DNA from 3 places in the Paenibacillus sp. M-152 genome. Region 1 is predicted to be linked to each of the others. Evidence: a T-box and tRNA genes for the amino acid it is inferred to sense, from the RefSeq annotation. Region 1 holds a T-box; the other regions hold tRNA genes.

Region 1 (7,290 bases):
ACCATTCGTAGTGCAGACCAAATTTTGGTGCTGCATCGGGGTGAAATTGTTGAACGGGGTAGCCATGACGAGCTTATGGCCCAAGGCGGACGTTACTTCCAAATGTATCAACTCCAGTCAGGAACGGTTGCAGCAGAATCTGCGTCTTCCTCAGCTACACATCCTGTGCAAAATGACTTGCTTACAGGCAAAGTCGCATTTAAAGCTTAAATAATACTAGAGCTTGGGCTTACAATTAACATTTAGCAAGAAAAAGCCAGCGGTCTCCATTCTTATGGGGGGAACTCGCTGGCTTTATTTTATATATTGACATATGGCTTAAAGTTTTATTTAGCTACAGACGTGCCTGTTCCTGTGGGCGGAAGCACGGTTCCATCGACTGCTTTGAGCGTAACCTTATACTTACTGTCTACCAATGTACTGGTGTGGGTATCCGTAATGACTTGAATATTCATTTCCCCCGGTTTTGGACTAGTCAGCTTGTAGTAAATGACTGCATTCGTATCATCTACGTAGTCGATGTGATCCACTTCAATGCCGTAACCTGGATTAGGTGCCTGCAGACGGGTGATGGTCACTTTGTTCTGTTGGTCATTCGCCTTCTCTATGCTCATACTAATATTAGTTTGTTGAACCGGATCTACAGGCTCAGCTGGATTTTCCGGAGTGGCTTGCACCGGTTTATGACTTTTTACAAACTCGGATGCATGGTAGACCATTTCTGCTGCCTCCATCCGTGTTACTTTACGATCCGGGTTAAAGTTGCTTTCTTTGTCCAATTTTGCAATTTTGGTCAACAGGAGAAATTGCACTGCTTCGTTCGACTCTTGGTCTAATTTTTTGCCATCTGCTACATTAATGAACATACGGACCGTAGGATATTCACCTGTTGCACTCACGGCTTTGTACAGAATATTCGCGAATTGTTCCCTTGTCATACGGGTGCTCGGATCAATATCCGGTGACAGAGGGATTTGGTGCTGGACTGCAATCCGATAGGAATCGGCATACCATGCGGAAGCCGGAATGTTTGCAAAGGAGCCCGTGGTGAAATCAGGCATAACCTGAAGATCCATCGCACGAACAACCAAGTGTACTCCTTGTGCATACGTGAGTGTTTGATCTGGTGCAAACTTATCCTTGGTTATCCCTTGAATAATTCCTTTGTTCTGAAGTGAACTTACGATCTTCTCCTGCTCAGCTCCCTTTATATCTCTAAAAGCAGAAGCCGACGTAGCCACAGCCAATGAACAGACGACAAGCAGCGCAGCTGCCACGCTTTTATGTTTAATCATGAGATACACCTCCATGTTTACTTTGCTTCTATACTTACGGACGCAATAAAACCATCAAATGTTTCAAATATGCACAAATTGGTTGCAAAACAATGGAATACCTTAGCTATTAGTGTAACCCGTCTTGCTCTTTTCCGCTCACCATATCCATGCAAACCCAAAAGTGTCTATGACAGTTTTCCTTTTGCAGCACCTTTTAGAGAAAAAGAGCTGACTCGCAGTAATTTAGCTAGCAAAAGCAGCAGTGTACCTAACAAAAATACCCACTTGTGGTAGCTTACATCCGATTAGAAGCTTTCAGTCCAAGAAGTCGCAGTGTACTTGCCAGCATATCCGCAGTCTGTTCCGCCAACTGAATGCGCCATTGTCCACCATCGACAATCCTTTCCTTAGCATAAAAACGGTTGAACGCTTGTGCTGTATCTAATGCAAATCTCGCAATAACCGAAGGTTCCAGTTGCCTAGCAGCACGTATTAGCTGCCCGTGATAGCGATCCAACTGCTTAAGCAGCGCCCAGCCTGCGTCACCCAGCATTTCATCCGAAACGATATTCAAATCAGGAGAATGCCCGTCTTGGGCAAGGACGTTGTCACTGGAATTAGAATCAACATCAGAGCGGGCGCGAGCTTTCTCCAAAAGACTGCGTATGCGCGCATGAGTATACTGCACATAAGGGCCAGTCTCACCTTCAAAGGTCAGTGCCTCCTCTAACGAAAAATCCACTTCATTCAGACGGTTATTTTTTAAATCGCCAAAAATAATCGCTCCGATGCCAACGTCTTCAGCTATTGCCTGTTGCTCCAGCAAATTGGGATTTTTCTCCGTAATGATGGCTTGAGCACGCGCTACAGCTTCATCCAGCACTTCCTCCAGTTTCACAACCTTGCCGCGTCTTGTGGACATTTTTTTGCCCGCAAACCGCATTAAACCAAACGGTACATGCTCACATTGCTCTGCCCATGTCTCCCCTGCATGCTTCAGCACCGCAAATACCTGTTGGAAATGTAACTTCTGTTCCCCGCCAACGACGTACAGCAGGCGATCAGCCTTCATCACTTCATGACGATAAATCGCTGTTGCCAGATCACGGGTGGGATAAATGGTAGTACCATCTTTTTTCAAAATAAGGCACGGCGGCAGTTGCTCGTCTTCCAGACGAACCACAAGTGCTCCATCGCTTTCTTCCAGCAGTCCTTTTGCTCTTAATTGGGCAACAACTGCCTGCATCTTATCATTGTAAAAACTTTCCCCCAACACATGGTCAAACGAAATGTTAAGACGTTGGTACATACGGTCAAATTCACCCAGACTGACTTCAACAAAAAACTCCCACAGTTGTTGAGCCTCAGTATCCCCCTGCTCCAAACGTCGGAACCACTCGCGGCCTTCATCCTCCAAAGACGGCTCATGCTCGGCCTCCTGATGAAAACGGACATATAGCTTCAACGATTCCCCGATCGGATCATGTTGTAGCTGCTCCTCATTGCCCCATCTTTTATAGGCCGCAATTTGCTTGCCAAATTGTGTTCCCCAATCCCCTAGATGATTCACACTAATCGGCACATATCCGGTTTCACCAAGTATGCGATACAAGGCGGCACCAATAACAGTAGAGCGAAGATGACCGATACCAAATGGTTTGGCAATATTAGGCGAGGACATATCAATCACTACTCGCTGTCCATATCCGATATTGGGCTTGAGAAACTCATCCTTGCTCAATTCAGCAAGCATCGATGGAATATGAACAGATCGATCCAATGTAATATTTACATAGGCACCCGATGCTGAAGCAATTAGACCCGCTTCACGGCTTACTAGCTCTGCCAATTCCATTGCAATATGCTGTGGAGACTTTCGAAATTTTTTAGCCAGCACAAAACAGGGAAACGCCACATCTCCCCATTCAGGCTGCGGAGGCACCTCGAATAAAGATAAAACTTCTTTCTCCTCCAAGTCCGTATGAGCTACAATAGCTTGGGTAGCAATCATCAACAACATGTTCCTCTCTCCTTCTTTTTATAGGATCTAACAAAAAAAGCCCTCGCCTCTTGATATAATTCAAGAGACGAGAACTTCGATATCCCCGCGGTACCACTCTTCGTAAATCGGTTGTATAGCTAAAGCTAGCTTACACAAAATCGCGATTTCACTCCATTGACAAATAACGGTGTCTGCCGGGCTGATCTACTAGAAGCTCTTATCGTTGGATCAACCGTCTCCCGGGTGCGCTTCACATCGGATTTCATACCGGCTTCCACCTCTTCCGGCTCGCTGTAATGATACGGTTCCGTTGCTACTCTCCCGTTCCTTGACGTTAATTCCCACCATTATACAAACCTATTTAGTAGAAAGCAACCTTTTATTCCCTCTTTAGGGACTAGTTCTGTATATGTAATTACACTGCCACCAATTGGCGACAGGCTTCAACACAATGACGGCAGGCTTCTGCACAATGTTTGCAATGATTATGGGAATGCTTGCTGCATTCAGCAGCACATACCTCACAGGCTTTGGCACATAGCTCACAGATTTCCTCGGCAAAATCCGTTCCGCGCTGCAACATTTGAGCAGCAAACCCACATATCTCTGCGCATTCCCTGCTCACTCGAATACATTCACGCAGCATAGCTAAATCATATTCCTTCAAACTTGCTACATAGCATACATTGCAAGCGTTCATACATTCCAGGCAAGCATCTACGCATTTTTGGTATGAATGATTCATAATACATTACCTCCCAGTTGTTGATCCTGCTGTACTATTACCCGCTGAACCTTGAAATTAATCATTTGATGTTCGCGCTTTCAACAAAATAAACCCAGAAAATCCCGACTTATGTAAGGAAGTGTACTATATTCCAAGGTGTAAGCGCAAGGATATTAATCACATAACTTTTTAGCCTTCGTTTCTGACTTGCATCTAGTCTGTCATTCCTCTATTGTAAAAAAAGAGTATGCTTAACCACTGATCAAGGAGTGAACATTGTAATGAATATAACATCTGTAGAGGAGCACCGACAGGAATCTCCGCAGCAGGTTAACTGCATGGTCGTGACCGTCTCGGATACACGTACCATGGAAACCGATACTGGGGGACGACTGCTCAAGGAACTACTAGAAACGAATGGGTACAAGGTTGTTCGATATGTTATCGTCAAGGACGACTATGAAGGAATCCGGCAGTTGGTAGCCGAAGCTGCGGCACATGAGGACATCGAGGCTGTACTTTTAACAGGTGGTACTGGCATCTCTCCGCGTGATACTACATATGAAGCCGTCTCCTCTCTACTGGATAAGGAACTACCTGGGTTTGGAGAAATCTTCCGTTACTTAAGCTTTGCTGAGGACATTGGATCAGCAGCTATATTAAGCCGGGCTGTAGCGGGCGCTGTGGGCCAGACAGCTGTGTTTTCTATGCCTGGTTCCCGCGGAGCCGTTCGTTTGGCAATGGAACGCATTATTGTCCCTGAGCTGCGTCATGTAATGAGAGAAATTTATAAATAAGCTCCTATTTACACATTGCAGATACAAAAAAGGCACCCATACATAGATGAGGTGCCTCTTCACATTATTCCTTTTCTTCAACTTCGGGCTGCATGTAGCTGTCAATCAGCTTTTGCTTCAGCTCCCATACCTTCTCACTAAGATTTACGCGATAAATTTCAGGGTTCAGCTTCCGCAAATATTCTGGCCAAAACAGTTTCAACTGTGATGCATGATAGGCACGAATTTCATCCAGTTCAGGAAGCTCGTATACCTTCTGCCCATTTACAAAAATAGGTTCAAGCATCGGTACAGCTTCGTAATTTTCTACATACTTCTTCATATATGGATGCAAAGGGTTAAACAGCTTCAGGCGCTTACCATTACGCGGACGTTCTTCATCCGGGAAAGAAATGTAATCAGCTACAGCTCTCCCTTTCTTCTTATCCACAATGCGGTATACATCCTTTTTACCTGGTGTAGATACTTTTTCCGGGTTACCCGAGATCTTAATCGTCGGCAACATTTCACCGTCCACTTCCCGCTCAACCAGCTTGTACACTCCGCCCAGTGAAGGTTGATCTGAAGCTGTAATCAGCTGTGTTCCTACACCCCACACATCAATACGTGCACCTTGGGCTTTTAGATTGAAAATCGTATTTTCATCCAAATCGTTGGAAGCTACAATTTGTACGTAATCCAAACCTTCAGCATCCAGCATTTCCCGTGCCTGAATAGATAGATAAGCCAAATCACCGCTATCCAAACGGATGGCATTCATACGCTTGCCTTGACTCTCCAGCATCTTTGCTGTCCTAATCGCATGGGGAACACCGCTCTCCAGCGTGTCAAAGGTATCTACCAGTAGCGTAACCTGATCTGGCAAAACCTTCGCATACACGTCGAACGCCTCTTGCTCCGTCATAAAGGTTTGTACCCATGAATGGGCATGTGTCCCTTTTGTCGGAATCCCAAAGTGTTCGCCTGCCAGCATGTTAGAAGTCGCATCGAAACCTGCAACATAAGCAGCACGCGCTCCCCAAATGGCTGCATCTGCCTCCTGCGCACGTCGTGTGCCAAATTCGAGCAGTGTATCGTCACTTGCCACTTGCTTGATACGCGATGCTTTTGTCGCAATGAGTGTCTGGTAATTCATAAAATTCAACAATGCCGTCTCGACAAGCTGCGTTTCCATAATGGTTCCTTCAACACGTACCAGAGGCTCATTCGGAAAAACAAGCGCTCCTTCCTTCATCGAGTGGACCGTTCCGCCAAACTTAAACTGGCGCAATGCCTCCATGAACATGGGATCGTACTTTTCCTCCTGCTCTGACAGATAGCGAATGTCCTCTTCTGTAAACCGCAAGTTTGAAATGTAATTCACAATGCGTTCCAGACCAGCAAACACGGCATATCCATTGCCAAAAGGAAGCTTACGAAAATACGCCTCGAACACAGCTTTACGTTGGTGACTTCCGTTCACCCAATGGGCGTACATCATATTAATCTGATATTTATCTGTATGTAATGCGAGGCTCGTTGACTTCATCGTATCATCCTCTCTGACTGTCCCTGGATTGGTGACGGCATACCGTCTTATCTGCCCAGATTCAGCAATATCCGGCTCTAATTTGTTATCGGACATTGGTGCACAATCGTTCAGTTATTTTACTTCTTCTGGAGCAAAAGCGTATCTTCAGCCGACCGCACCGTGGCTCCAAGACTTCCCTCAAAATGGCCCAAAGCCCAATCATGTCCCGCCTGATTAAAGCTCGCCACAGCGTCCTTGTATACGGTAATAGCAAAACCTTTGTTGTAAGCATCTACAGCTGTATGCAGCACACATATATCTGTACACACACCAATCAAATGAACTTCCAGAATCCCGCGTTCGCGCAACCTGAGTTCCAGATCCGTACCAGCAAAAGCACTGTACCGTGTTTTATCCAACCAATAGATACGATCACTTTGTTGCTTATAAAGGCTATGGAGTTTACCATACAATTGTCGTCCGTTGGTTCCACGTATATTATGTGGAGGAAACAGCTTACTCTCCGGGTGATAGAGGTCGTTCTCCTCATGTAAATCCACAGCCATGACAACAAAGTCCCCTTGATCTACGTAGGCCTGCGTAATAGCTGTGATCCGTTCATCTAGCTCAATTGCAGGTTGCCCCACAGGCAGACTACCGTCCACAAAATCTTTCGTGTAATCAATAACAATCAGTGCCTTCATCGTACAGTCAGCTCCTTATCATCAAAGTGAGGTTGTACGCTCTATGCGTGACCTATTCCAATAAAAGTTACGTATAGATAGATAAACGCGGTACTCTATCACTAAAGCGATACAACTGGGCCGGTCTTTGTGAATACTGATTGGAACTGAGCGGTTTGCCATTCTCATCCCGCACCTCTTCCAGTATTCCCTGTCTGCTACGAGTCGATGTTATTTTGCGAATAAAATTCGGCTCTTCGAAATCCGGTACGACGCTCTGAATCACCTGATACA
Region 2 (7,290 bases), 1.8 Mb from region 1:
GGATGTCCGAATGGGGAAACCCGGCTGTCTTCATCGACAGTCACTACTCACTGAATTCATAGGTGAGTGAGAGGCAGACCAGGGGAACTGAAACATCTAAGTACCCTGAGGAAGAGAAAACAATAGTGATTCCGTCAGTAGCGGCGAGCGAACGCGGATTAGCCCAAACCAAGGAGCTTGCTCCTTGGGGTTGTGGGACGTCTCACATGGAGTTACAAAGGAACCGGTTAGATGAAGAGGTCTGGAAAGACCCGCCAGAGAAGGTAAAAGCCCTGTAATTCAAAACTTGTTCTCTCCGAGACGGATCCCGAGTAGTGCGGGGCACGTGAAACCCCGTATGAATCCGGCAGGACCATCTGCCAAGGCTAAATACTCCCTGGCGACCGATAGTGAAGCAGTACCGTGAGGGAAAGGTGAAAAGCACCCCGGAAGGGGAGTGAAATAGATCCTGAAACCGTGTGCTTACAAGAAGTCAGAGCCCGATCGATGGGTGATGGCGTGCCTTTTGTAGAATGAACCGGCGAGTTACGTTCCCGTGCAAGGTTAAGGTGAAGAGCTGAAGCCGCAGCGAAAGCGAGTCTGAATAGGGCGACTTGAGTACGTGGACGTAGACCCGAAACCGGGTGATCTACCCCTGTCCAGGGTGAAGGTGCGGTAACACGCACTGGAGGCCCGAACCCACGCATGTTGAAAAATGCGGGGATGAGGTGGGGGTAGCGGAGAAATTCCAATCGAACCCGGAGATAGCTGGTTCTCCCCGAAATAGCTTTAGGGCTAGCCTCGGAAAAAAGAATCGTGGAGGTAGAGCACTGATTGGGTGCGGGGCCCGCAAGGGTTACCAAGCTCAGTCAAACTCCGAATGCCATAGATTTAGTTCCGGGAGTCAGACAGTGAGTGCTAAGATCCATTGTCGAAAGGGAAACAGCCCAGACCATCAGCTAAGGTCCCTAAGTGTGTGTTAAGTGGGAAAGGATGTGGAGTTGCACAGACAACCAGGATGTTGGCTTAGAAGCAGCCACCATTGAAAGAGTGCGTAATAGCTCACTGGTCGAGTGACTCTGCGCCGAAAATGTAACGGGGCTAAACACACCACCGAAGCTATGGCTTGATGCTTTGCATCAGGGGTAGGGGAGCGTTGAATGCGGGTTGAAGGTGTACCGGAAGGAGCGCTGGACTGCATTCAAGTGAGAATGCCGGTATGAGTAACGAAAAGATCTGTGAGAATCAGATCCGCCGAAAGCCTAAGGGTTCCTGAGGAAGGTTCGTCCGCTCAGGGTAAGTCGGGACCTAAGGCGAGGCCGATAGGCGTAGTCGAAGGACAACAGGTAGAAATTCCTGTACCACCGTAATCCGTGATGAGCGATGGGGTGACGCAGTAGGGTAGTGACGCGGACTGATGGATGTCCGTCTAAGCAGTGAGGCTGATGTGTAGGCAAATCCGCACATCGTAAGGCTGGGCTGTGATGGGGAGCGAAAATTATAGTAGCGAAGGTCATGATCTCAGACTGCCAAGAAAAGCCTCTAGCCAGGAGAAGGTGCCCGTACCGCAAACCGACACAGGTAGGCGAGAAGAGAATTCTAAGGCGCGCGGAAGAACTCTCGTTAAGGAACTCGGCAAAATGACCCCGTAACTTCGGGAGAAGGGGTGCCTCGGTAGGGTGAATAGCCCGAGGGGGCCGCAGTGAAAAGGCCCAAGCGACTGTTTAGCAAAAACACAGGTCTGTGCGAAGCCGCAAGGCGAAGTATACGGGCTGACGCCTGCCCGGTGCTGGAAGGTTAAGGGGAGTGGTAAGCCTTCGGGCGAAGCTATGAACCGAAGCCCCAGTAAACGGCGGCCGTAACTATAACGGTCCTAAGGTAGCGAAATTCCTTGTCAGGTAAATTCTGACCCGCACGAATGGCGTAACGACTTGGGCGCTGTCTCAACGAGAGATCCGGTGAAATTTTAATACCTGTGAAGATGCAGGTTACCCGCGACAAGACGGAAAGACCCCATGGAGCTTTACTGCAGCTTGATATTGAATTTGGGTACGATCTGTACAGGATAGGTGGGAGCCGTAGAACTTTGAGCGCCAGCTTGAAGGGAGGCATCCTTGGGATACCACCCTGATCGTATCTAGGTTCTAACTTGGTACCGTGATCCGGTACGAGGACAGTGTCAGGTGGGCAGTTTGACTGGGGCGGTCGCCTCCTAAAGAGTAACGGAGGCGCCCCAAGGTTCCCTCAGAATGGTTGGAAATCATTCGAAGAGTGCAAAGGCAGAAGGGAGCTTGACTGCGAGACCTACAAGTCGAGCAGGGACGAAAGTCGGGCTTAGTGATCCGGTGGTACCGCATGGAAGGGCCATCGCTCAACGGATAAAAGCTACCCTGGGGATAACAGGCTTATCTCCCCCAAGAGTCCACATCGACGGGGAGGTTTGGCACCTCGATGTCGGCTCATCGCATCCTGGGGCTGAAGTAGGTCCCAAGGGTTGGGCTGTTCGCCCATTAAAGCGGTACGCGAGCTGGGTTCAGAACGTCGTGAGACAGTTCGGTCCCTATCTGTCGTGGGCGTAGGAAATTTGAGAGGAGCTGTCCTTAGTACGAGAGGACCGGGATGGACGTACCGCTGGTGTACCAGTTGTTCCGCCAGGAGCACCGCTGGGTAGCTATGTACGGAAGGGATAAGCGCTGAAAGCATCTAAGCGTGAAGCCCCCCTCAAGATGAGATTTCCCAATTAGTAAGACCCCTTGAAGACGACGAGGTAGATAGGTTGGGGGTGGAAGTGCAGTAATGCATGGAGCTGACCAATACTAATCGGTCGAGGGCTTATCCTAAGATAAAGCGCAATAAGTTTCGGATCCAGTTTTCAAGGTGTAACCTTGAAGTTAGAATTTGCGAGGCAAATTCATGTTTGGTGGCGATAGCGGAGGGGTTCCACACGTACCCATCCCGAACACGACCGTTAAGCCCTCCAGCGCCGATGGTACTTGGACCGCAGGGTCCTGGGAGAGTAGGACGCCGCCAAGCAAAGTCCTTTAAAGGATGATAAAATTATAAATTAGGGCCTTTAGCTCAGCTGGTTAGAGCGCACCCCTGATAAGGGTGAGGTCGGTGGTTCGAGTCCACTAAGGCCCACCATTTCTAGATTGACTAAAAGTATGGGGCTATAGCTCAGCTGGGAGAGCGCCTGCCTTGCACGCAGGAGGTCAGGGGTTCGATCCCCCTTGGCTCCACCAATATTCCCTGATAGCTCAGTTGGTAGAGCACTCGACTGTTAATCGAGTTGTCACAGGTTCGAGTCCTGTTCGGGGAGCCATATTTTTAATACTTCTGAATTTTATATATAAGGTGGCGGCGTAGCTCAGCTGGCTAGAGCGTACGGTTCATACCCGTGAGGTCGGGGGTTCGATCCCCTCTGCCGCTACTCGGAGAGATACCCAAGTGGCTATAAGGGGACCCTCTGCTAAGGGGTTAGACTGCGAAAGTGGTGCGAGGGTTCGAATCCCTCTCTCTCCGCCATAAATTTATTAAATCAGAATTCATTTTGTAAGGCCCGTTGGTCAAGGGGTTAAGACACCTCCCTTTCACGGAGGTAACAGGGGTTCGAATCCCCTACGGGTCATAATATGGAGGCTTAGCTCAGCTGGGAGAGCATCTGCCTTACAAGCAGAGGGTCGGGGGTTCGATCCCCTCAGCCTCCACCATATTTTATATCGCGGGGTGGAGCAGTTCGGTAGCTCGTCGGGCTCATAACCCGAAGGTCGTAGGTTCAAATCCTGCCCCCGCAATTAATTTCCTATTGGAAATGCCTCTGGAACTGTGGTGTAGAGGCCTAACATGCCTGCCTGTCACGCAGGAGATCGCGGGTTCGAATCCCGTCAGTTCCGCCATTTAAATGCATATAGTACGAACTATATGGTATAGTTATAAAATTAAATATGGCTCGGTAGCTCAGTCGGTAGAGCAGAGGACTGAAAATCCTCGTGTCGGCGGTTCGATTCCGTCCCGAGCCACCTTTCAAGTGGGAATTGGTAATGTGCCGGTGTAGCTCAATTGGTAGAGCAACTGACTTGTAATCAGTAGGTTGGGGGTTCAAGTCCTCTCGCCGGCACCATTTTGGAGGATTAGCGAAGTGGCCAAACGCATCAGACTGTAAATCTGCTCCCTTACGGGTTCGGTGGTTCGAATCCATCATCCTCCACCAGTTTTATAATCATATGGCGGTCGTGGCGAAGTGGTTAACGCACCGGACTGTGACTCCGGCATTCGTGGGTTCAAGCCCCATCGGCCGCCCTTTGATTCTTAATTTAATGGGGATTAGCCAAGCGGTAAGGCAACGGACTTTGACTCCGTCATGCATAGGTTCAAATCCTATATCCCCAGCCATTAAGAGCCATTAGCTCAGTTGGTAGAGCACCTGACTTTTAATCAGGGTGTCGAAGGTTCGAGTCCTTCATGGCTCACCATTTATAAATTATTTTGCGGTCGTGGCGGAATTGGCAGACGCGCACGGTTCAGGTCCGTGTGGGCTAACCCCCCGTGGAGGTTCGAGTCCTCTCGACCGCACCATATTTTGCGGACGTGGCTCAGCGGTAGAGCATCGCCTTGCCAAGGCGAGGGTCGCGGGTTCGATTCCCGTCGTCCGCTCCATTATCCATACGGCGCCATAGCCAAGTGGTAAGGCAAAGCTCTGCAAAAGCTTCATCCCCAGTTCAAATCTGGGTGGCGCCTTAACTGCTCATTATGGAATTTAATATGCGCCCTTAGCTCAGCTGGATAGAGCGTTTGACTACGAATCAAAAGGCCGGGAGTTCGAATCTCTCAGGGCGCGCCATTTCTTAAAAAATGTATAATGTCGGGATGTAGCTCAGCTTGGTAGAGCACCTGGTTTGGGACCAGGGGGTCGCATGTTCAAATCGTGTCATCCCGATACTGATTTGCGGGTGTAGTTCAATGGTAGAACTCCAGCCTTCCAAGCTGGTAGCGTGGGTTCGATTCCCATCACCCGCTTTTTGCTATAGCGGATTCTTGTTGCCTCAGTGGTGACACCTTATAAATAAAGAGAGCCTGTCTGGGGACAGAGCTCTCTCTTTTTTTTGTACATTTATATTCCATAGATTCCACAAAGTGATGGCTATTGTTAGTGCTTGCCATCGGTGTATCTCTCCTGTTCCTGCAGGGGGATACACCGATAACTGATCTAGTGCACAGATTTTACACTGGAATGGTTAGTTGGATAGAGGTTCCCTGATTTGGAGCAGAAGTCATGCTCATGAAGCCGCCTACTCCTCTAGCTCGTTCTTCCATGCTGAACAATCCAACTCCCTCTCCTTTGGATTCTCCAGAGAAGCCCATACCCTCATCCCGAATAGTTACTTTTATTATTTCGTCTTGATCCTCTACATCAACGTATGCTTCTGCTACATCTGCGTATTTAGCCACATTCGTCAGTGCTTCTTGTACAATTCTATAGATTGCTATTTCTTTTCGGATATCAAGGCGTTTACGTAAAGTACATTGAAAATGCACTTCGATTCCGTAATGCGAACAGAAATTTTCAATATAAGTTCTTAGGGCCGGTACGACACCCAAATCATCCAAAACTGAGGGACGAAGTTCCCACGCTAAGCCGCGAACATCTTTAATGATATCAGTTACCTGTGTACGCAGATTTTCCAGAGTAGCACTGGGCTGTTCAGCTAGTTGGCTATCTAGTTGAATAATAAGTGAAAACAGGCTTTGACCAATCCCATCATGAAGCTCTCTTGAAAAGCGTTTACGCTCTTCCTCCTGTATTTGCATGACTTGCGTCATCATGGTCTGAAGCTCTGCCTCTACTTTTTTTAATTTAGTTACTTCATTACGGATCGCTAAGTACTGATAGGGTTTACCTTCCTCGTCCATAAATGGAACAATCGTAGTATTCACCCAGTAGTAGCTGTTATCTTTAGCACGATTTCGTATTTCTCCCTGCCATACCTCACCAGAACGGATCGTAGTCCACAGGTTCTTCATGAAGGCTCGAGTATGATAGCCCGAATTAATGAGACGATGATCCTGCCCGATCAATTCTTCACGACTATATTGCGAAATCTCACAGAACTTATCGTTTACGTACTGAATAATTCCTCGATGATCGGTCAGAGCAACGATGGAAGATGTATCTAGAGCAAATTTAAGATTGGATAACTGGTGGAGAGAACTACGAAGTACATGGAGAAAAGGAGAATCTGGTATATGAATTTCCAAATCATTCAGTAGTTTATCGGTTGACTCCCCAAAGGCGGGCTGCAGTAAAAGGTTAGAAGGTTCATTCATAATGGAGCAACCCCTTTTTCAGTGCAAATTTGACCAACTCAGGCCGTGTTTTCAAGTTAAGCTTCTCCATAAGGTTGCTTTTGTGGGACTCTACGGTTTTGACGCTAATCACCAGGTGTTCGGCAATTTCCTTGTTGGCATATCCTTTGGCTACCCACGATAGAATCTCTTTTTCCCGCTCAGACAGGGATTCATACGGTCCGGCTATGCCCTCTTGTTTGATTTTATCCAGATATTCACTCATCAGGCGTTTAGTTGCATTGGGATACAGATAGGCACTGCCTTCGGCCACAGACTGGATGGCAGCGAGTAATTCCTCATGAGGTGCACTTTTTAAAATATATCCAGATGCTCCGGCTTGAATGGCTCGGAACAGATATTCCTCATCATCATGCATTGTTAGAATAAGCACTTCTGTATCTGGCAACTGTTTTTTTAATTCGGTGGTTGCCGTGAGGCCATCTTTGCCAGGTGGCATACTAAAATCCATGAGCACGACATTAGGTTGTAGCTCCACCGCTTTGCGGATTGCTTCATCCCCGTCTGCTGCATCTCCTACTACCTTAATACCGTTTTTGCCGTCCAATAGGGCCATGAGGCCAGAACGTACGACAACATGATCATCCACTACTAGTATACGAATCAATTAGTCATCCCCTCGAACGGTAAAAAACCGTGCGTTTTGTCATAATCATAGCAAATTTTAGGGATTTCAATCAACAGAGATAGTTAGATGAGCTGTTCATGTTCACTTATATTTATAATTTTATTTTTCTTCAAATATCAATCTATGGAGTGAGAGGGAGAGCACATAGCTGGCCAAGGCGATGAGCGACTTGAGTGGCCTTGGCTACATCAGAATCGGTGAATGTCCTCACATCACGGTTACCAACAAGTAGCACACCGTTTGGCAAGTCTCCTGTACTGGAAAAGGGAATGGCTACTGCAGAATGTAACTGTTCGGCCAGCATAAGCGCACATTCTTGA
Region 3 (7,290 bases), 2.9 Mb from region 1:
GGCTCAACTTCGGGTCGCACTGGAAACTGGGGAGCTTGAGTGCAGAAGAGGAGAGTGGAATTCCACGTGTAGCGGTGAAATGCGTAGAGATGTGGAGGAACACCAGTGGCGAAGGCGACTCTCTGGGCTGTAACTGACGCTGAGGCGCGAAAGCGTGGGGAGCAAACAGGATTAGATACCCTGGTAGTCCACGCCGTAAACGATGAATGCTAGGTGTTAGGGGTTTCGATACCCTTGGTGCCGAAGTTAACACATTAAGCATTCCGCCTGGGGAGTACGGTCGCAAGACTGAAACTCAAAGGAATTGACGGGGACCCGCACAAGCAGTGGAGTATGTGGTTTAATTCGAAGCAACGCGAAGAACCTTACCAGGTCTTGACATCCCTCTGACCGGTCTAGAGATAGGCCTTTCCTTCGGGACAGAGGAGACAGGTGGTGCATGGTTGTCGTCAGCTCGTGTCGTGAGATGTTGGGTTAAGTCCCGCAACGAGCGCAACCCTTATGCTTAGTTGCCAGCAGGTCAAGCTGGGCACTCTAAGCAGACTGCCGGTGACAAACCGGAGGAAGGTGGGGATGACGTCAAATCATCATGCCCCTTATGACCTGGGCTACACACGTACTACAATGGCCGGTACAACGGGAAGCGAAGCCGCGAGGTGGAGCCAATCCTAGAAAAGCCGGTCTCAGTTCGGATTGTAGGCTGCAACTCGCCTACATGAAGTCGGAATTGCTAGTAATCGCGGATCAGCATGCCGCGGTGAATACGTTCCCGGGTCTTGTACACACCGCCCGTCACACCACGAGAGTTTACAACACCCGAAGTCGGTGAGGTAACCGCAAGGAGCCAGCCGCCGAAGGTGGGGTAGATGATTGGGGTGAAGTCGTAACAAGGTAGCCGTATCGGAAGGTGCGGCTGGATCACCTCCTTTCTATGGAGAATCGTTTCCTGCAATGGAAACATTCAAATATGAAGCGTAAGTTTCAAGCTCAGGTTTAGGCCTGTTACTCACTCGTTGCTCAGTTTTGAGAGCTCAAACTCTCAAGCGTTTGGTGGCGATAGCGGAGGGGTTCCACACGTACCCATCCCGAACACGACCGTTAAGCCCTCCAGCGCCGATGGTACTTGGACCGCAGGGTCCTGGGAGAGTAGGACGCCGCCAAGCGCAACCACTAAAGAAAAAAAATTTTGGTGGTTTATTATGGGCCCTTAGCTCAGCTGGTTAGAGCGCACCCCTGATAAGGGTGAGGTCGGTGGTTCGAGTCCACTAGGGCCCACCATAAACTTTATATTTTCTTTTGGGGCCATAGCTCAGCTGGGAGAGCGCCTGCCTTGCACGCAGGAGGTCAGCGGTTCGATCCCGCTTGGCTCCACCAAAAAGATTTATTATTGCACCTTGAAAACTGGATACCGAAACGAAATTGCGTTTTAGAATATTCCTTTAAGCTGATCTTGTGTAAACAAGTGAAATAAAGGTAGCAAATCGTATTTACATTGTAGATACTAGGTTAAGCTACAAAGAGCACACGGAGGATGCCTAGGCGCCAGGAGCCGACGAAGGACGTGGCGAACAACGATAAAGCCTCGGGGAGCTGTAAGCAAGCTTTGATCCGGGGATGTCCGAATGGGGAAACCCGGCTGTCTTCATCGACAGTCACTACTCACTGAATTCATAGGTGAGTGAGAGGCAGACCAGGGGAACTGAAACATCTAAGTACCCTGAGGAAGAGAAAACAATAGTGATTCCGTCAGTAGCGGCGAGCGAACGCGGATTAGCCCAAACCAAGGAGCTTGCTCCTTGGGGTTGTGGGACGTCTCATATGGAGTTACAAAGGAACCGGTTAGATGAAGAGGTCTGGAAAGGCCCGCCAGAGAAGGTAAAAGCCCTGTAGTTCAAAACTTGTTCCCTCCGAGACGGATCCCGAGTAGTGCGGGGCACGTGAAACCCCGTATGAATCCGGCAGGACCATCTGCCAAGGCTAAATACTCCCTGGCGACCGATAGTGAAGCAGTACCGTGAGGGAAAGGTGAAAAGCACCCCGGAAGGGGAGTGAAATAGATCCTGAAACCGTGTGCTTACAAGAAGTCAGAGCCCGATCTATGGGTGATGGCGTGCCTTTTGTAGAATGAACCGGCGAGTTACGTTCCCGTGCAAGGTTAAGGTGAAGAGCTGAAGCCGCAGCGAAAGCGAGTCTGAATAGGGCGACTTGAGTACGTGGACGTAGACCCGAAACCGGGTGATCTACCCCTGTCCAGGGTGAAGGTGCGGTAACACGCACTGGAGGCCCGAACCCACGCATGTTGAAAAATGCGGGGATGAGGTGGGGGTAGCGGAGAAATTCCAATCGAACCCGGAGATAGCTGGTTCTCCCCGAAATAGCTTTAGGGCTAGCCTCGGAAAAAAGAATCGTGGAGGTAGAGCACTGATTGGGTGCGGGGCCCGCAAGGGTTACCAAGCTCAGTCAAACTCCGAATGCCATAGATTTAGTTCCGGGAGTCAGACAGTGAGTGCTAAGATCCATTGTCGAAAGGGAAACAGCCCAGACCATCAGCTAAGGTCCCCAAGTGTGTGTTAAGTGGGAAAGGATGTGGAGTTGCACAGACAACCAGGATGTTGGCTTAGAAGCAGCCACCATTGAAAGAGTGCGTAATAGCTCACTGGTCGAGTGACTCTGCGCCGAAAATGTAACGGGGCTAAACACACCACCGAAGCTATGGCTTGATGCTTGCATCAGGGGTAGGGGAGCGTTGAATGCGGGTTGAAGGTGTACCGGAAGGAGCGCTGGACTGCATTCAAGTGAGAATGCCGGTATGAGTAACGAAAAGATCTGTGAGAATCAGATCCGCCGAAAGCCTAAGGGTTCCTGAGGAAGGTTCGTCCGCTCAGGGTAAGTCGGGACCTAAGGCGAGGCCGATAGGCGTAGTCGAAGGACAACAGGTAGAAATTCCTGTACCACCGTAATCCGTGATGAGCGATGGGGTGACGCAGTAGGGTAGTGACGCGGACTGATGGATGTCCGTCTAAGCAGTGAGGCTGATGTGTAGGCAAATCCGCACATCGTTAAGGCTGGGCTGTGATGGGGAGCGAAAATTATAGTAGCGAAGGTCATGATCTCAGACTGCCAAGAAAAGCCTCTAGCCAGGAGAAGGTGCCCGTACCGCAAACCGACACAGGTAGGCGAGAAGAGAATTCTAAGGCGCGCGGAAGAACTCTCGTTAAGGAACTCGGCAAAATGACCCCGTAACTTCGGGAGAAGGGGTGCCTCGGTAGGGTGAATAGCCCGAGGGGGCCGCAGTGAAAAGGCCCAAGCGACTGTTTAGCAAAAACACAGGTCTGTGCGAAGCCGCAAGGCGAAGTATACGGGCTGACGCCTGCCCGGTGCTGGAAGGTTAAGGGGAGTGGTAAGCTCGCAAGAGCGAAGCTATGAACCGAAGCCCCAGTAAACGGCGGCCGTAACTATAACGGTCCTAAGGTAGCGAAATTCCTTGTCAGGTAAATTCTGACCCGCACGAATGGCGTAACGACTTGGGCGCTGTCTCAACGAGAGATCCGGTGAAATTTTAATACCTGTGAAGATGCAGGTTACCCGCGACAAGACGGAAAGACCCCATGGAGCTTTACTGCAGCTTGATATTGAATTTGGGTACGATCTGTACAGGATAGGTGGGAGCCGTAGAACTTTGAGCGCCAGCTTGAAGGGAGGCATCCTTGGGATACCACCCTGATCGTATCTAGGTTCTAACTTGGTACCGTGATCCGGTGCGAGGACAGTGTCAGGTGGGCAGTTTGACTGGGGCGGTCGCCTCCTAAAGAGTAACGGAGGCGCCCCAAGGTTCCCTCAGAATGGTTGGAAATCATTCGAAGAGTGCAAAGGCAGAAGGGAGCTTGACTGCGAGACCTACAAGTCGAGCAGGGACGAAAGTCGGGCTTAGTGATCCGGTGGTACCGCATGGAAGGGCCATCGCTCAACGGATAAAAGCTACCCTGGGGATAACAGGCTTATCTCCCCCAAGAGTCCACATCGACGGGGAGGTTTGGCACCTCGATGTCGGCTCATCGCATCCTGGGGCTGAAGTAGGTCCCAAGGGTTGGGCTGTTCGCCCATTAAAGCGGTACGCGAGCTGGGTTCAGAACGTCGTGAGACAGTTCGGTCCCTATCTGTCGTGGGCGTAGGAAATTTGAGAGGAGCTGTCCTTAGTACGAGAGGACCGGGATGGACGTACCGCTGGTGTACCAGTTGTTCCGCCAGGAGCACCGCTGGGTAGCTATGTACGGAAGGGATAAGCGCTGAAAGCATCTAAGCGTGAAGCCCCCCTCAAGATGAGATTTCCCAGTATGTAAGACCCCTTGAAGACGACGAGGTAGATAGGTTGGGGGTGGAAGTGCAGTAATGCATGGAGCTGACCAATACTAATCGGTCGAGGGCTTATCCTAAAGATAAGGCGCAATAAGTTTCGGATTCAGTTTTCAGGGTGTAACCTTGAATGTAGAATTTGCGAGGCAAATTCATGTTTGGTGGCGATAGCGGAGGGGTTCCACACGTACCCATCCCGAACACGACCGTTAAGCCCTCCAGCGCCGATGGTACTTGGACCGCAGGGTCCTGGGAGAGTAGGACGCCGCCAAGCGAGTTTTATAATTATTATTCCCTGATAGCTCAGTTGGTAGAGCACTCGACTGTTAATCGAGTTGTCACAGGTTCGAGTCCTGTTCGGGGAGCCATTTGCTCTCATAGCTCAGTAGGTAGAGTGCATCCATGGTAAGGATGAGGTCACCGGTTCGATCCCGGTTGAGAGCTTGTTACAGGATGGCCCGTTGGTCAAGGGGTTAAGACACCTCCCTTTCACGGAGGTAACAGGGGTTCGAATCCCCTACGGGTCATAGGATAGTATGGAGGCTTAGCTCAGCTGGGAGAGCATCTGCCTTACAAGCAGAGGGTCGGGGGTTCGATCCCCTCAGCCTCCACCATATTTTATTCTCTTACATGGATGAAATATAGGGGAATTGTGAATCATATGCATATTGGGGATTAGCCAAGCGGTAAGGCAACGGACTTTGACTCCGTCATGCATAGGTTCAAATCCTATATCCCCAGCCATTAAGAGCCATTAGCTCAGTTGGTAGAGCACCTGACTTTTAATCAGGGTGTCGAAGGTTCGAGTCCTTCATGGCTCACCATTGTATTACATGCGCGTGTGGCGGAATTGGCAGACGCACTAGACTTAGGATCTAGCGTCTTTGACGTGGGGGTTCAAGTCCCTCCACGCGCATCCTGTTTTTGCGGACGTGGCTCAGCGGTAGAGCATCGCCTTGCCAAGGCGAGGGTCGCGGGTTCGATTCCCGTCGTCCGCTCCATATTTGCGCCCTTAGCTCAGCTGGATAGAGCGTTTGACTACGAATCAAAAGGCCGGGAGTTCGAATCTCTCAGGGCGCGCCATCTTTCTAAAATAATATAATATCGGGATGTAGCTCAGCTTGGTAGAGCACCTGGTTTGGGACCAGGGGGTCGCATGTTCAAATCGTGTCATCCCGATACTGATTTGCGGGTGTAGTTCAATGGTAGAACTTCAGCCTTCCAAGCTGATAGCGTGGGTTCGATTCCCATCACCCGCTTACCGATTACCTAGAAGCCGAAAGGCTTCTTTTTATTTTGTCCACAATACATTAACTTCTATGTATATAGAGCATTAAATGATGCCTCTTGTCATGCACGGTTGGGGATGACTTGTGCATATCCTATATAGGCTTTTATCACCTAGACCCGGATTTCCCCTCTTATGGCCCCCTTTTTCCTGTAGTAAGGCTAAATTCGTGATCAAATCCATTGAAAATAGGAATCCTATAATTATTATGTTGCGAAATTCATGGTGATAACTTTACATCTGCTCCTTTTGTTGTGCACACTCTTCTTTATTTATGTGGGTAACACGTAGAAATTAATGAATAAACAGATTTAGAATACTGAGATTATGGCTTTTTTGTGTATATCTTTGTGGATAGAGCGCAATAAATTTCACTTTGTCAACAAATAATAAACATATACACACCATGACACAAGAATTTGTACCTTTGAAAACGCACCTTTTAAAAGAGACTGTGCATAAAGTTTCGCACATCAATAGTTATAAAATCAGGTTTAATTTTTAAATTTCATTATTATGTATATATAACCAATATATTCTCCAAAAAAGTATTTCAAAAGCATGATTTTTTCCTGTAAATTTTGCAGCTTTTCATACGTTTTTATTGTATGATGTTAAGAAAGTGTCAAATTTCGTGTGTATACGTACCTTTGCTACAACTGAATAGGTGTGGAACAGATCAGATGGGGGGAAAAGCATGACTGAGCTTACGTTAACCGCTAACAAAAACCAATCCAACAATCTGCTACGGCGGGACGTTCGTTTTCTAGGAAATATTCTTGGTGAGGTTTTGGTTCATCAGGGTGGCAACGAACTTTTGGATATCGTGGAGAAAATACGTGAGGCAAGTAAATCGTTACGTGCCGGGTATCAGCCGGAGTTATACGAGAATTTCAAACAAATGGTCAGTGGACTGGATACGGATATTCGTCACCAGGTTATTCGCGCGTTTGCGATTTACTTTCAGTTGGTGAATATCGCTGAGCAGAACCATCGTATTCGTCGTAAGCGGGATTATGAGCATTCCGCTGGTGAAGAGGTTCAACCCGGTTCTATCGAAAGTTCCGTTCAGGAGCTTAAACAAGGAGGCTTCTCCGCAGAGGACGTTAGCAACATGCTGAATGAACTCTCTTTGGAGCTGGTCATGACTGCACATCCTACAGAAGCAACACGACGAGTAATCCTGGATATCCACAAACGTATTTCCGAAGACGTCATGCTGCTGGATAATCCGATGCTTACCTTGCGTGAGCGAGAACAGGTACGGGAAAATCTGCTTAATGAAGTAATTACATTGTGGCAGACCGATGAGCTACGTGATCGAAAGCCAACTGTATTAGATGAAGTAAGAAATGGAATGTATTATTTTCATGAGACCTTGTTTCATGTATTGCCGGATGTATACCAAGAACTGGAACGATGTTTGGTCAAATATTATCCTGAGCAAAAATGGCACATTCCAACTTATTTGAGATTTGGTTCTTGGATCGGTGGAGATCGAGACGGGAATCCATCTGTTACATCTCATGTGACTTGGGAAACATTACGTATGCAGCGCAAGTTGGCTTTGAGAGAATATCAGCACACGCTGAAAGAACTCATGGGTTACTTGAGCTTCAGTACCAGCATTGTGCGAGTTTCTGATGATT

The links. The T-box of region 1 lies ahead of argS (arginine--tRNA ligase). A T-box ahead of a tRNA ligase gene usually reads a tRNA of that ligase, here a tRNA-Arg.
Region 2: it has a tRNA-Arg gene. The T-box ahead of argS (arginine--tRNA ligase) is inferred to sense a tRNA for this amino acid. The anticodon was not compared.
Region 3: it has a tRNA-Arg gene. The T-box ahead of argS (arginine--tRNA ligase) is inferred to sense a tRNA for this amino acid. The anticodon was not compared.

Annotation. Positions count from the first base shown of each region.
Region 1 is NZ_CP034141.1:2,286,892-2,294,181, reverse strand. It holds gene EGM68_RS10565 (ABC transporter ATP-binding protein) at 1-210, shown strand, start outside; gene EGM68_RS10560 (S-layer homology domain-containing protein) at 327-1,295, opposite strand; gene argS (arginine--tRNA ligase) at 1,573-3,297, opposite strand; T-box leader at 3,358-3,617, opposite strand; gene EGM68_RS10550 (four-helix bundle copper-binding protein) at 3,695-4,024, opposite strand; gene EGM68_RS10545 (MogA/MoaB family molybdenum cofactor biosynthesis protein) at 4,288-4,803, shown strand; gene EGM68_RS10540 (nicotinate phosphoribosyltransferase) at 4,868-6,331, opposite strand; gene EGM68_RS10535 (cysteine hydrolase family protein) at 6,451-7,017, opposite strand; gene EGM68_RS10530 (NUDIX domain-containing protein) at 7,085-7,290, opposite strand, start outside.
Region 2 is NZ_CP034141.1:497,897-505,186, forward strand. It holds rRNA gene EGM68_RS02185 (23S ribosomal RNA) at 1-2,819, shown strand, start outside; rRNA gene rrf (5S ribosomal RNA) at 2,896-3,012, shown strand; tRNA gene EGM68_RS02195 (tRNA-Ile) at 3,047-3,123, shown strand; tRNA gene EGM68_RS02200 (tRNA-Ala) at 3,146-3,221, shown strand; tRNA gene EGM68_RS02205 (tRNA-Asn) at 3,226-3,301, shown strand; tRNA gene EGM68_RS02210 (tRNA-Met) at 3,336-3,409, shown strand; tRNA gene EGM68_RS02215 (tRNA-Ser) at 3,413-3,504, shown strand; tRNA gene EGM68_RS02220 (tRNA-Glu) at 3,536-3,607, shown strand; tRNA gene EGM68_RS02225 (tRNA-Val) at 3,614-3,689, shown strand; tRNA gene EGM68_RS02230 (tRNA-Met) at 3,700-3,773, shown strand; tRNA gene EGM68_RS02235 (tRNA-Asp) at 3,799-3,875, shown strand; tRNA gene EGM68_RS02240 (tRNA-Phe) at 3,926-3,998, shown strand; tRNA gene EGM68_RS02245 (tRNA-Thr) at 4,024-4,099, shown strand; tRNA gene EGM68_RS02250 (tRNA-Tyr) at 4,104-4,189, shown strand; tRNA gene EGM68_RS02255 (tRNA-His) at 4,206-4,278, shown strand; tRNA gene EGM68_RS02260 (tRNA-Gln) at 4,297-4,371, shown strand; tRNA gene EGM68_RS02265 (tRNA-Lys) at 4,376-4,451, shown strand; tRNA gene EGM68_RS02270 (tRNA-Leu) at 4,467-4,554, shown strand; tRNA gene EGM68_RS02275 (tRNA-Gly) at 4,561-4,635, shown strand; tRNA gene EGM68_RS02280 (tRNA-Cys) at 4,646-4,716, shown strand; tRNA gene EGM68_RS02285 (tRNA-Arg) at 4,743-4,819, shown strand; tRNA gene EGM68_RS02290 (tRNA-Pro) at 4,842-4,915, shown strand; tRNA gene EGM68_RS02295 (tRNA-Gly) at 4,925-4,995, shown strand; gene EGM68_RS02300 (PAS domain-containing sensor histidine kinase) at 5,200-6,303, opposite strand; gene EGM68_RS02305 (response regulator) at 6,296-6,949, opposite strand; gene EGM68_RS02310 (GAF domain-containing protein) at 7,092-7,290, opposite strand, start outside.
Region 3 is NZ_CP034141.1:5,146,130-5,153,419, reverse strand. It holds rRNA gene EGM68_RS22555 (16S ribosomal RNA) at 1-929, shown strand, start outside; rRNA gene rrf (5S ribosomal RNA) at 1,047-1,163, shown strand; tRNA gene EGM68_RS22545 (tRNA-Ile) at 1,202-1,278, shown strand; tRNA gene EGM68_RS22540 (tRNA-Ala) at 1,299-1,374, shown strand; rRNA gene EGM68_RS22535 (23S ribosomal RNA) at 1,505-4,433, shown strand; rRNA gene rrf (5S ribosomal RNA) at 4,511-4,627, shown strand; tRNA gene EGM68_RS22525 (tRNA-Asn) at 4,646-4,721, shown strand; tRNA gene EGM68_RS22520 (tRNA-Thr) at 4,725-4,797, shown strand; tRNA gene EGM68_RS22515 (tRNA-Glu) at 4,809-4,880, shown strand; tRNA gene EGM68_RS22510 (tRNA-Val) at 4,892-4,967, shown strand; tRNA gene EGM68_RS22505 (tRNA-Gln) at 5,023-5,097, shown strand; tRNA gene EGM68_RS22500 (tRNA-Lys) at 5,102-5,177, shown strand; tRNA gene EGM68_RS22495 (tRNA-Leu) at 5,189-5,269, shown strand; tRNA gene EGM68_RS22490 (tRNA-Gly) at 5,280-5,354, shown strand; tRNA gene EGM68_RS22485 (tRNA-Arg) at 5,360-5,436, shown strand; tRNA gene EGM68_RS22480 (tRNA-Pro) at 5,459-5,532, shown strand; tRNA gene EGM68_RS22475 (tRNA-Gly) at 5,542-5,612, shown strand; gene ppc (phosphoenolpyruvate carboxylase) at 6,339-7,290, shown strand, end outside.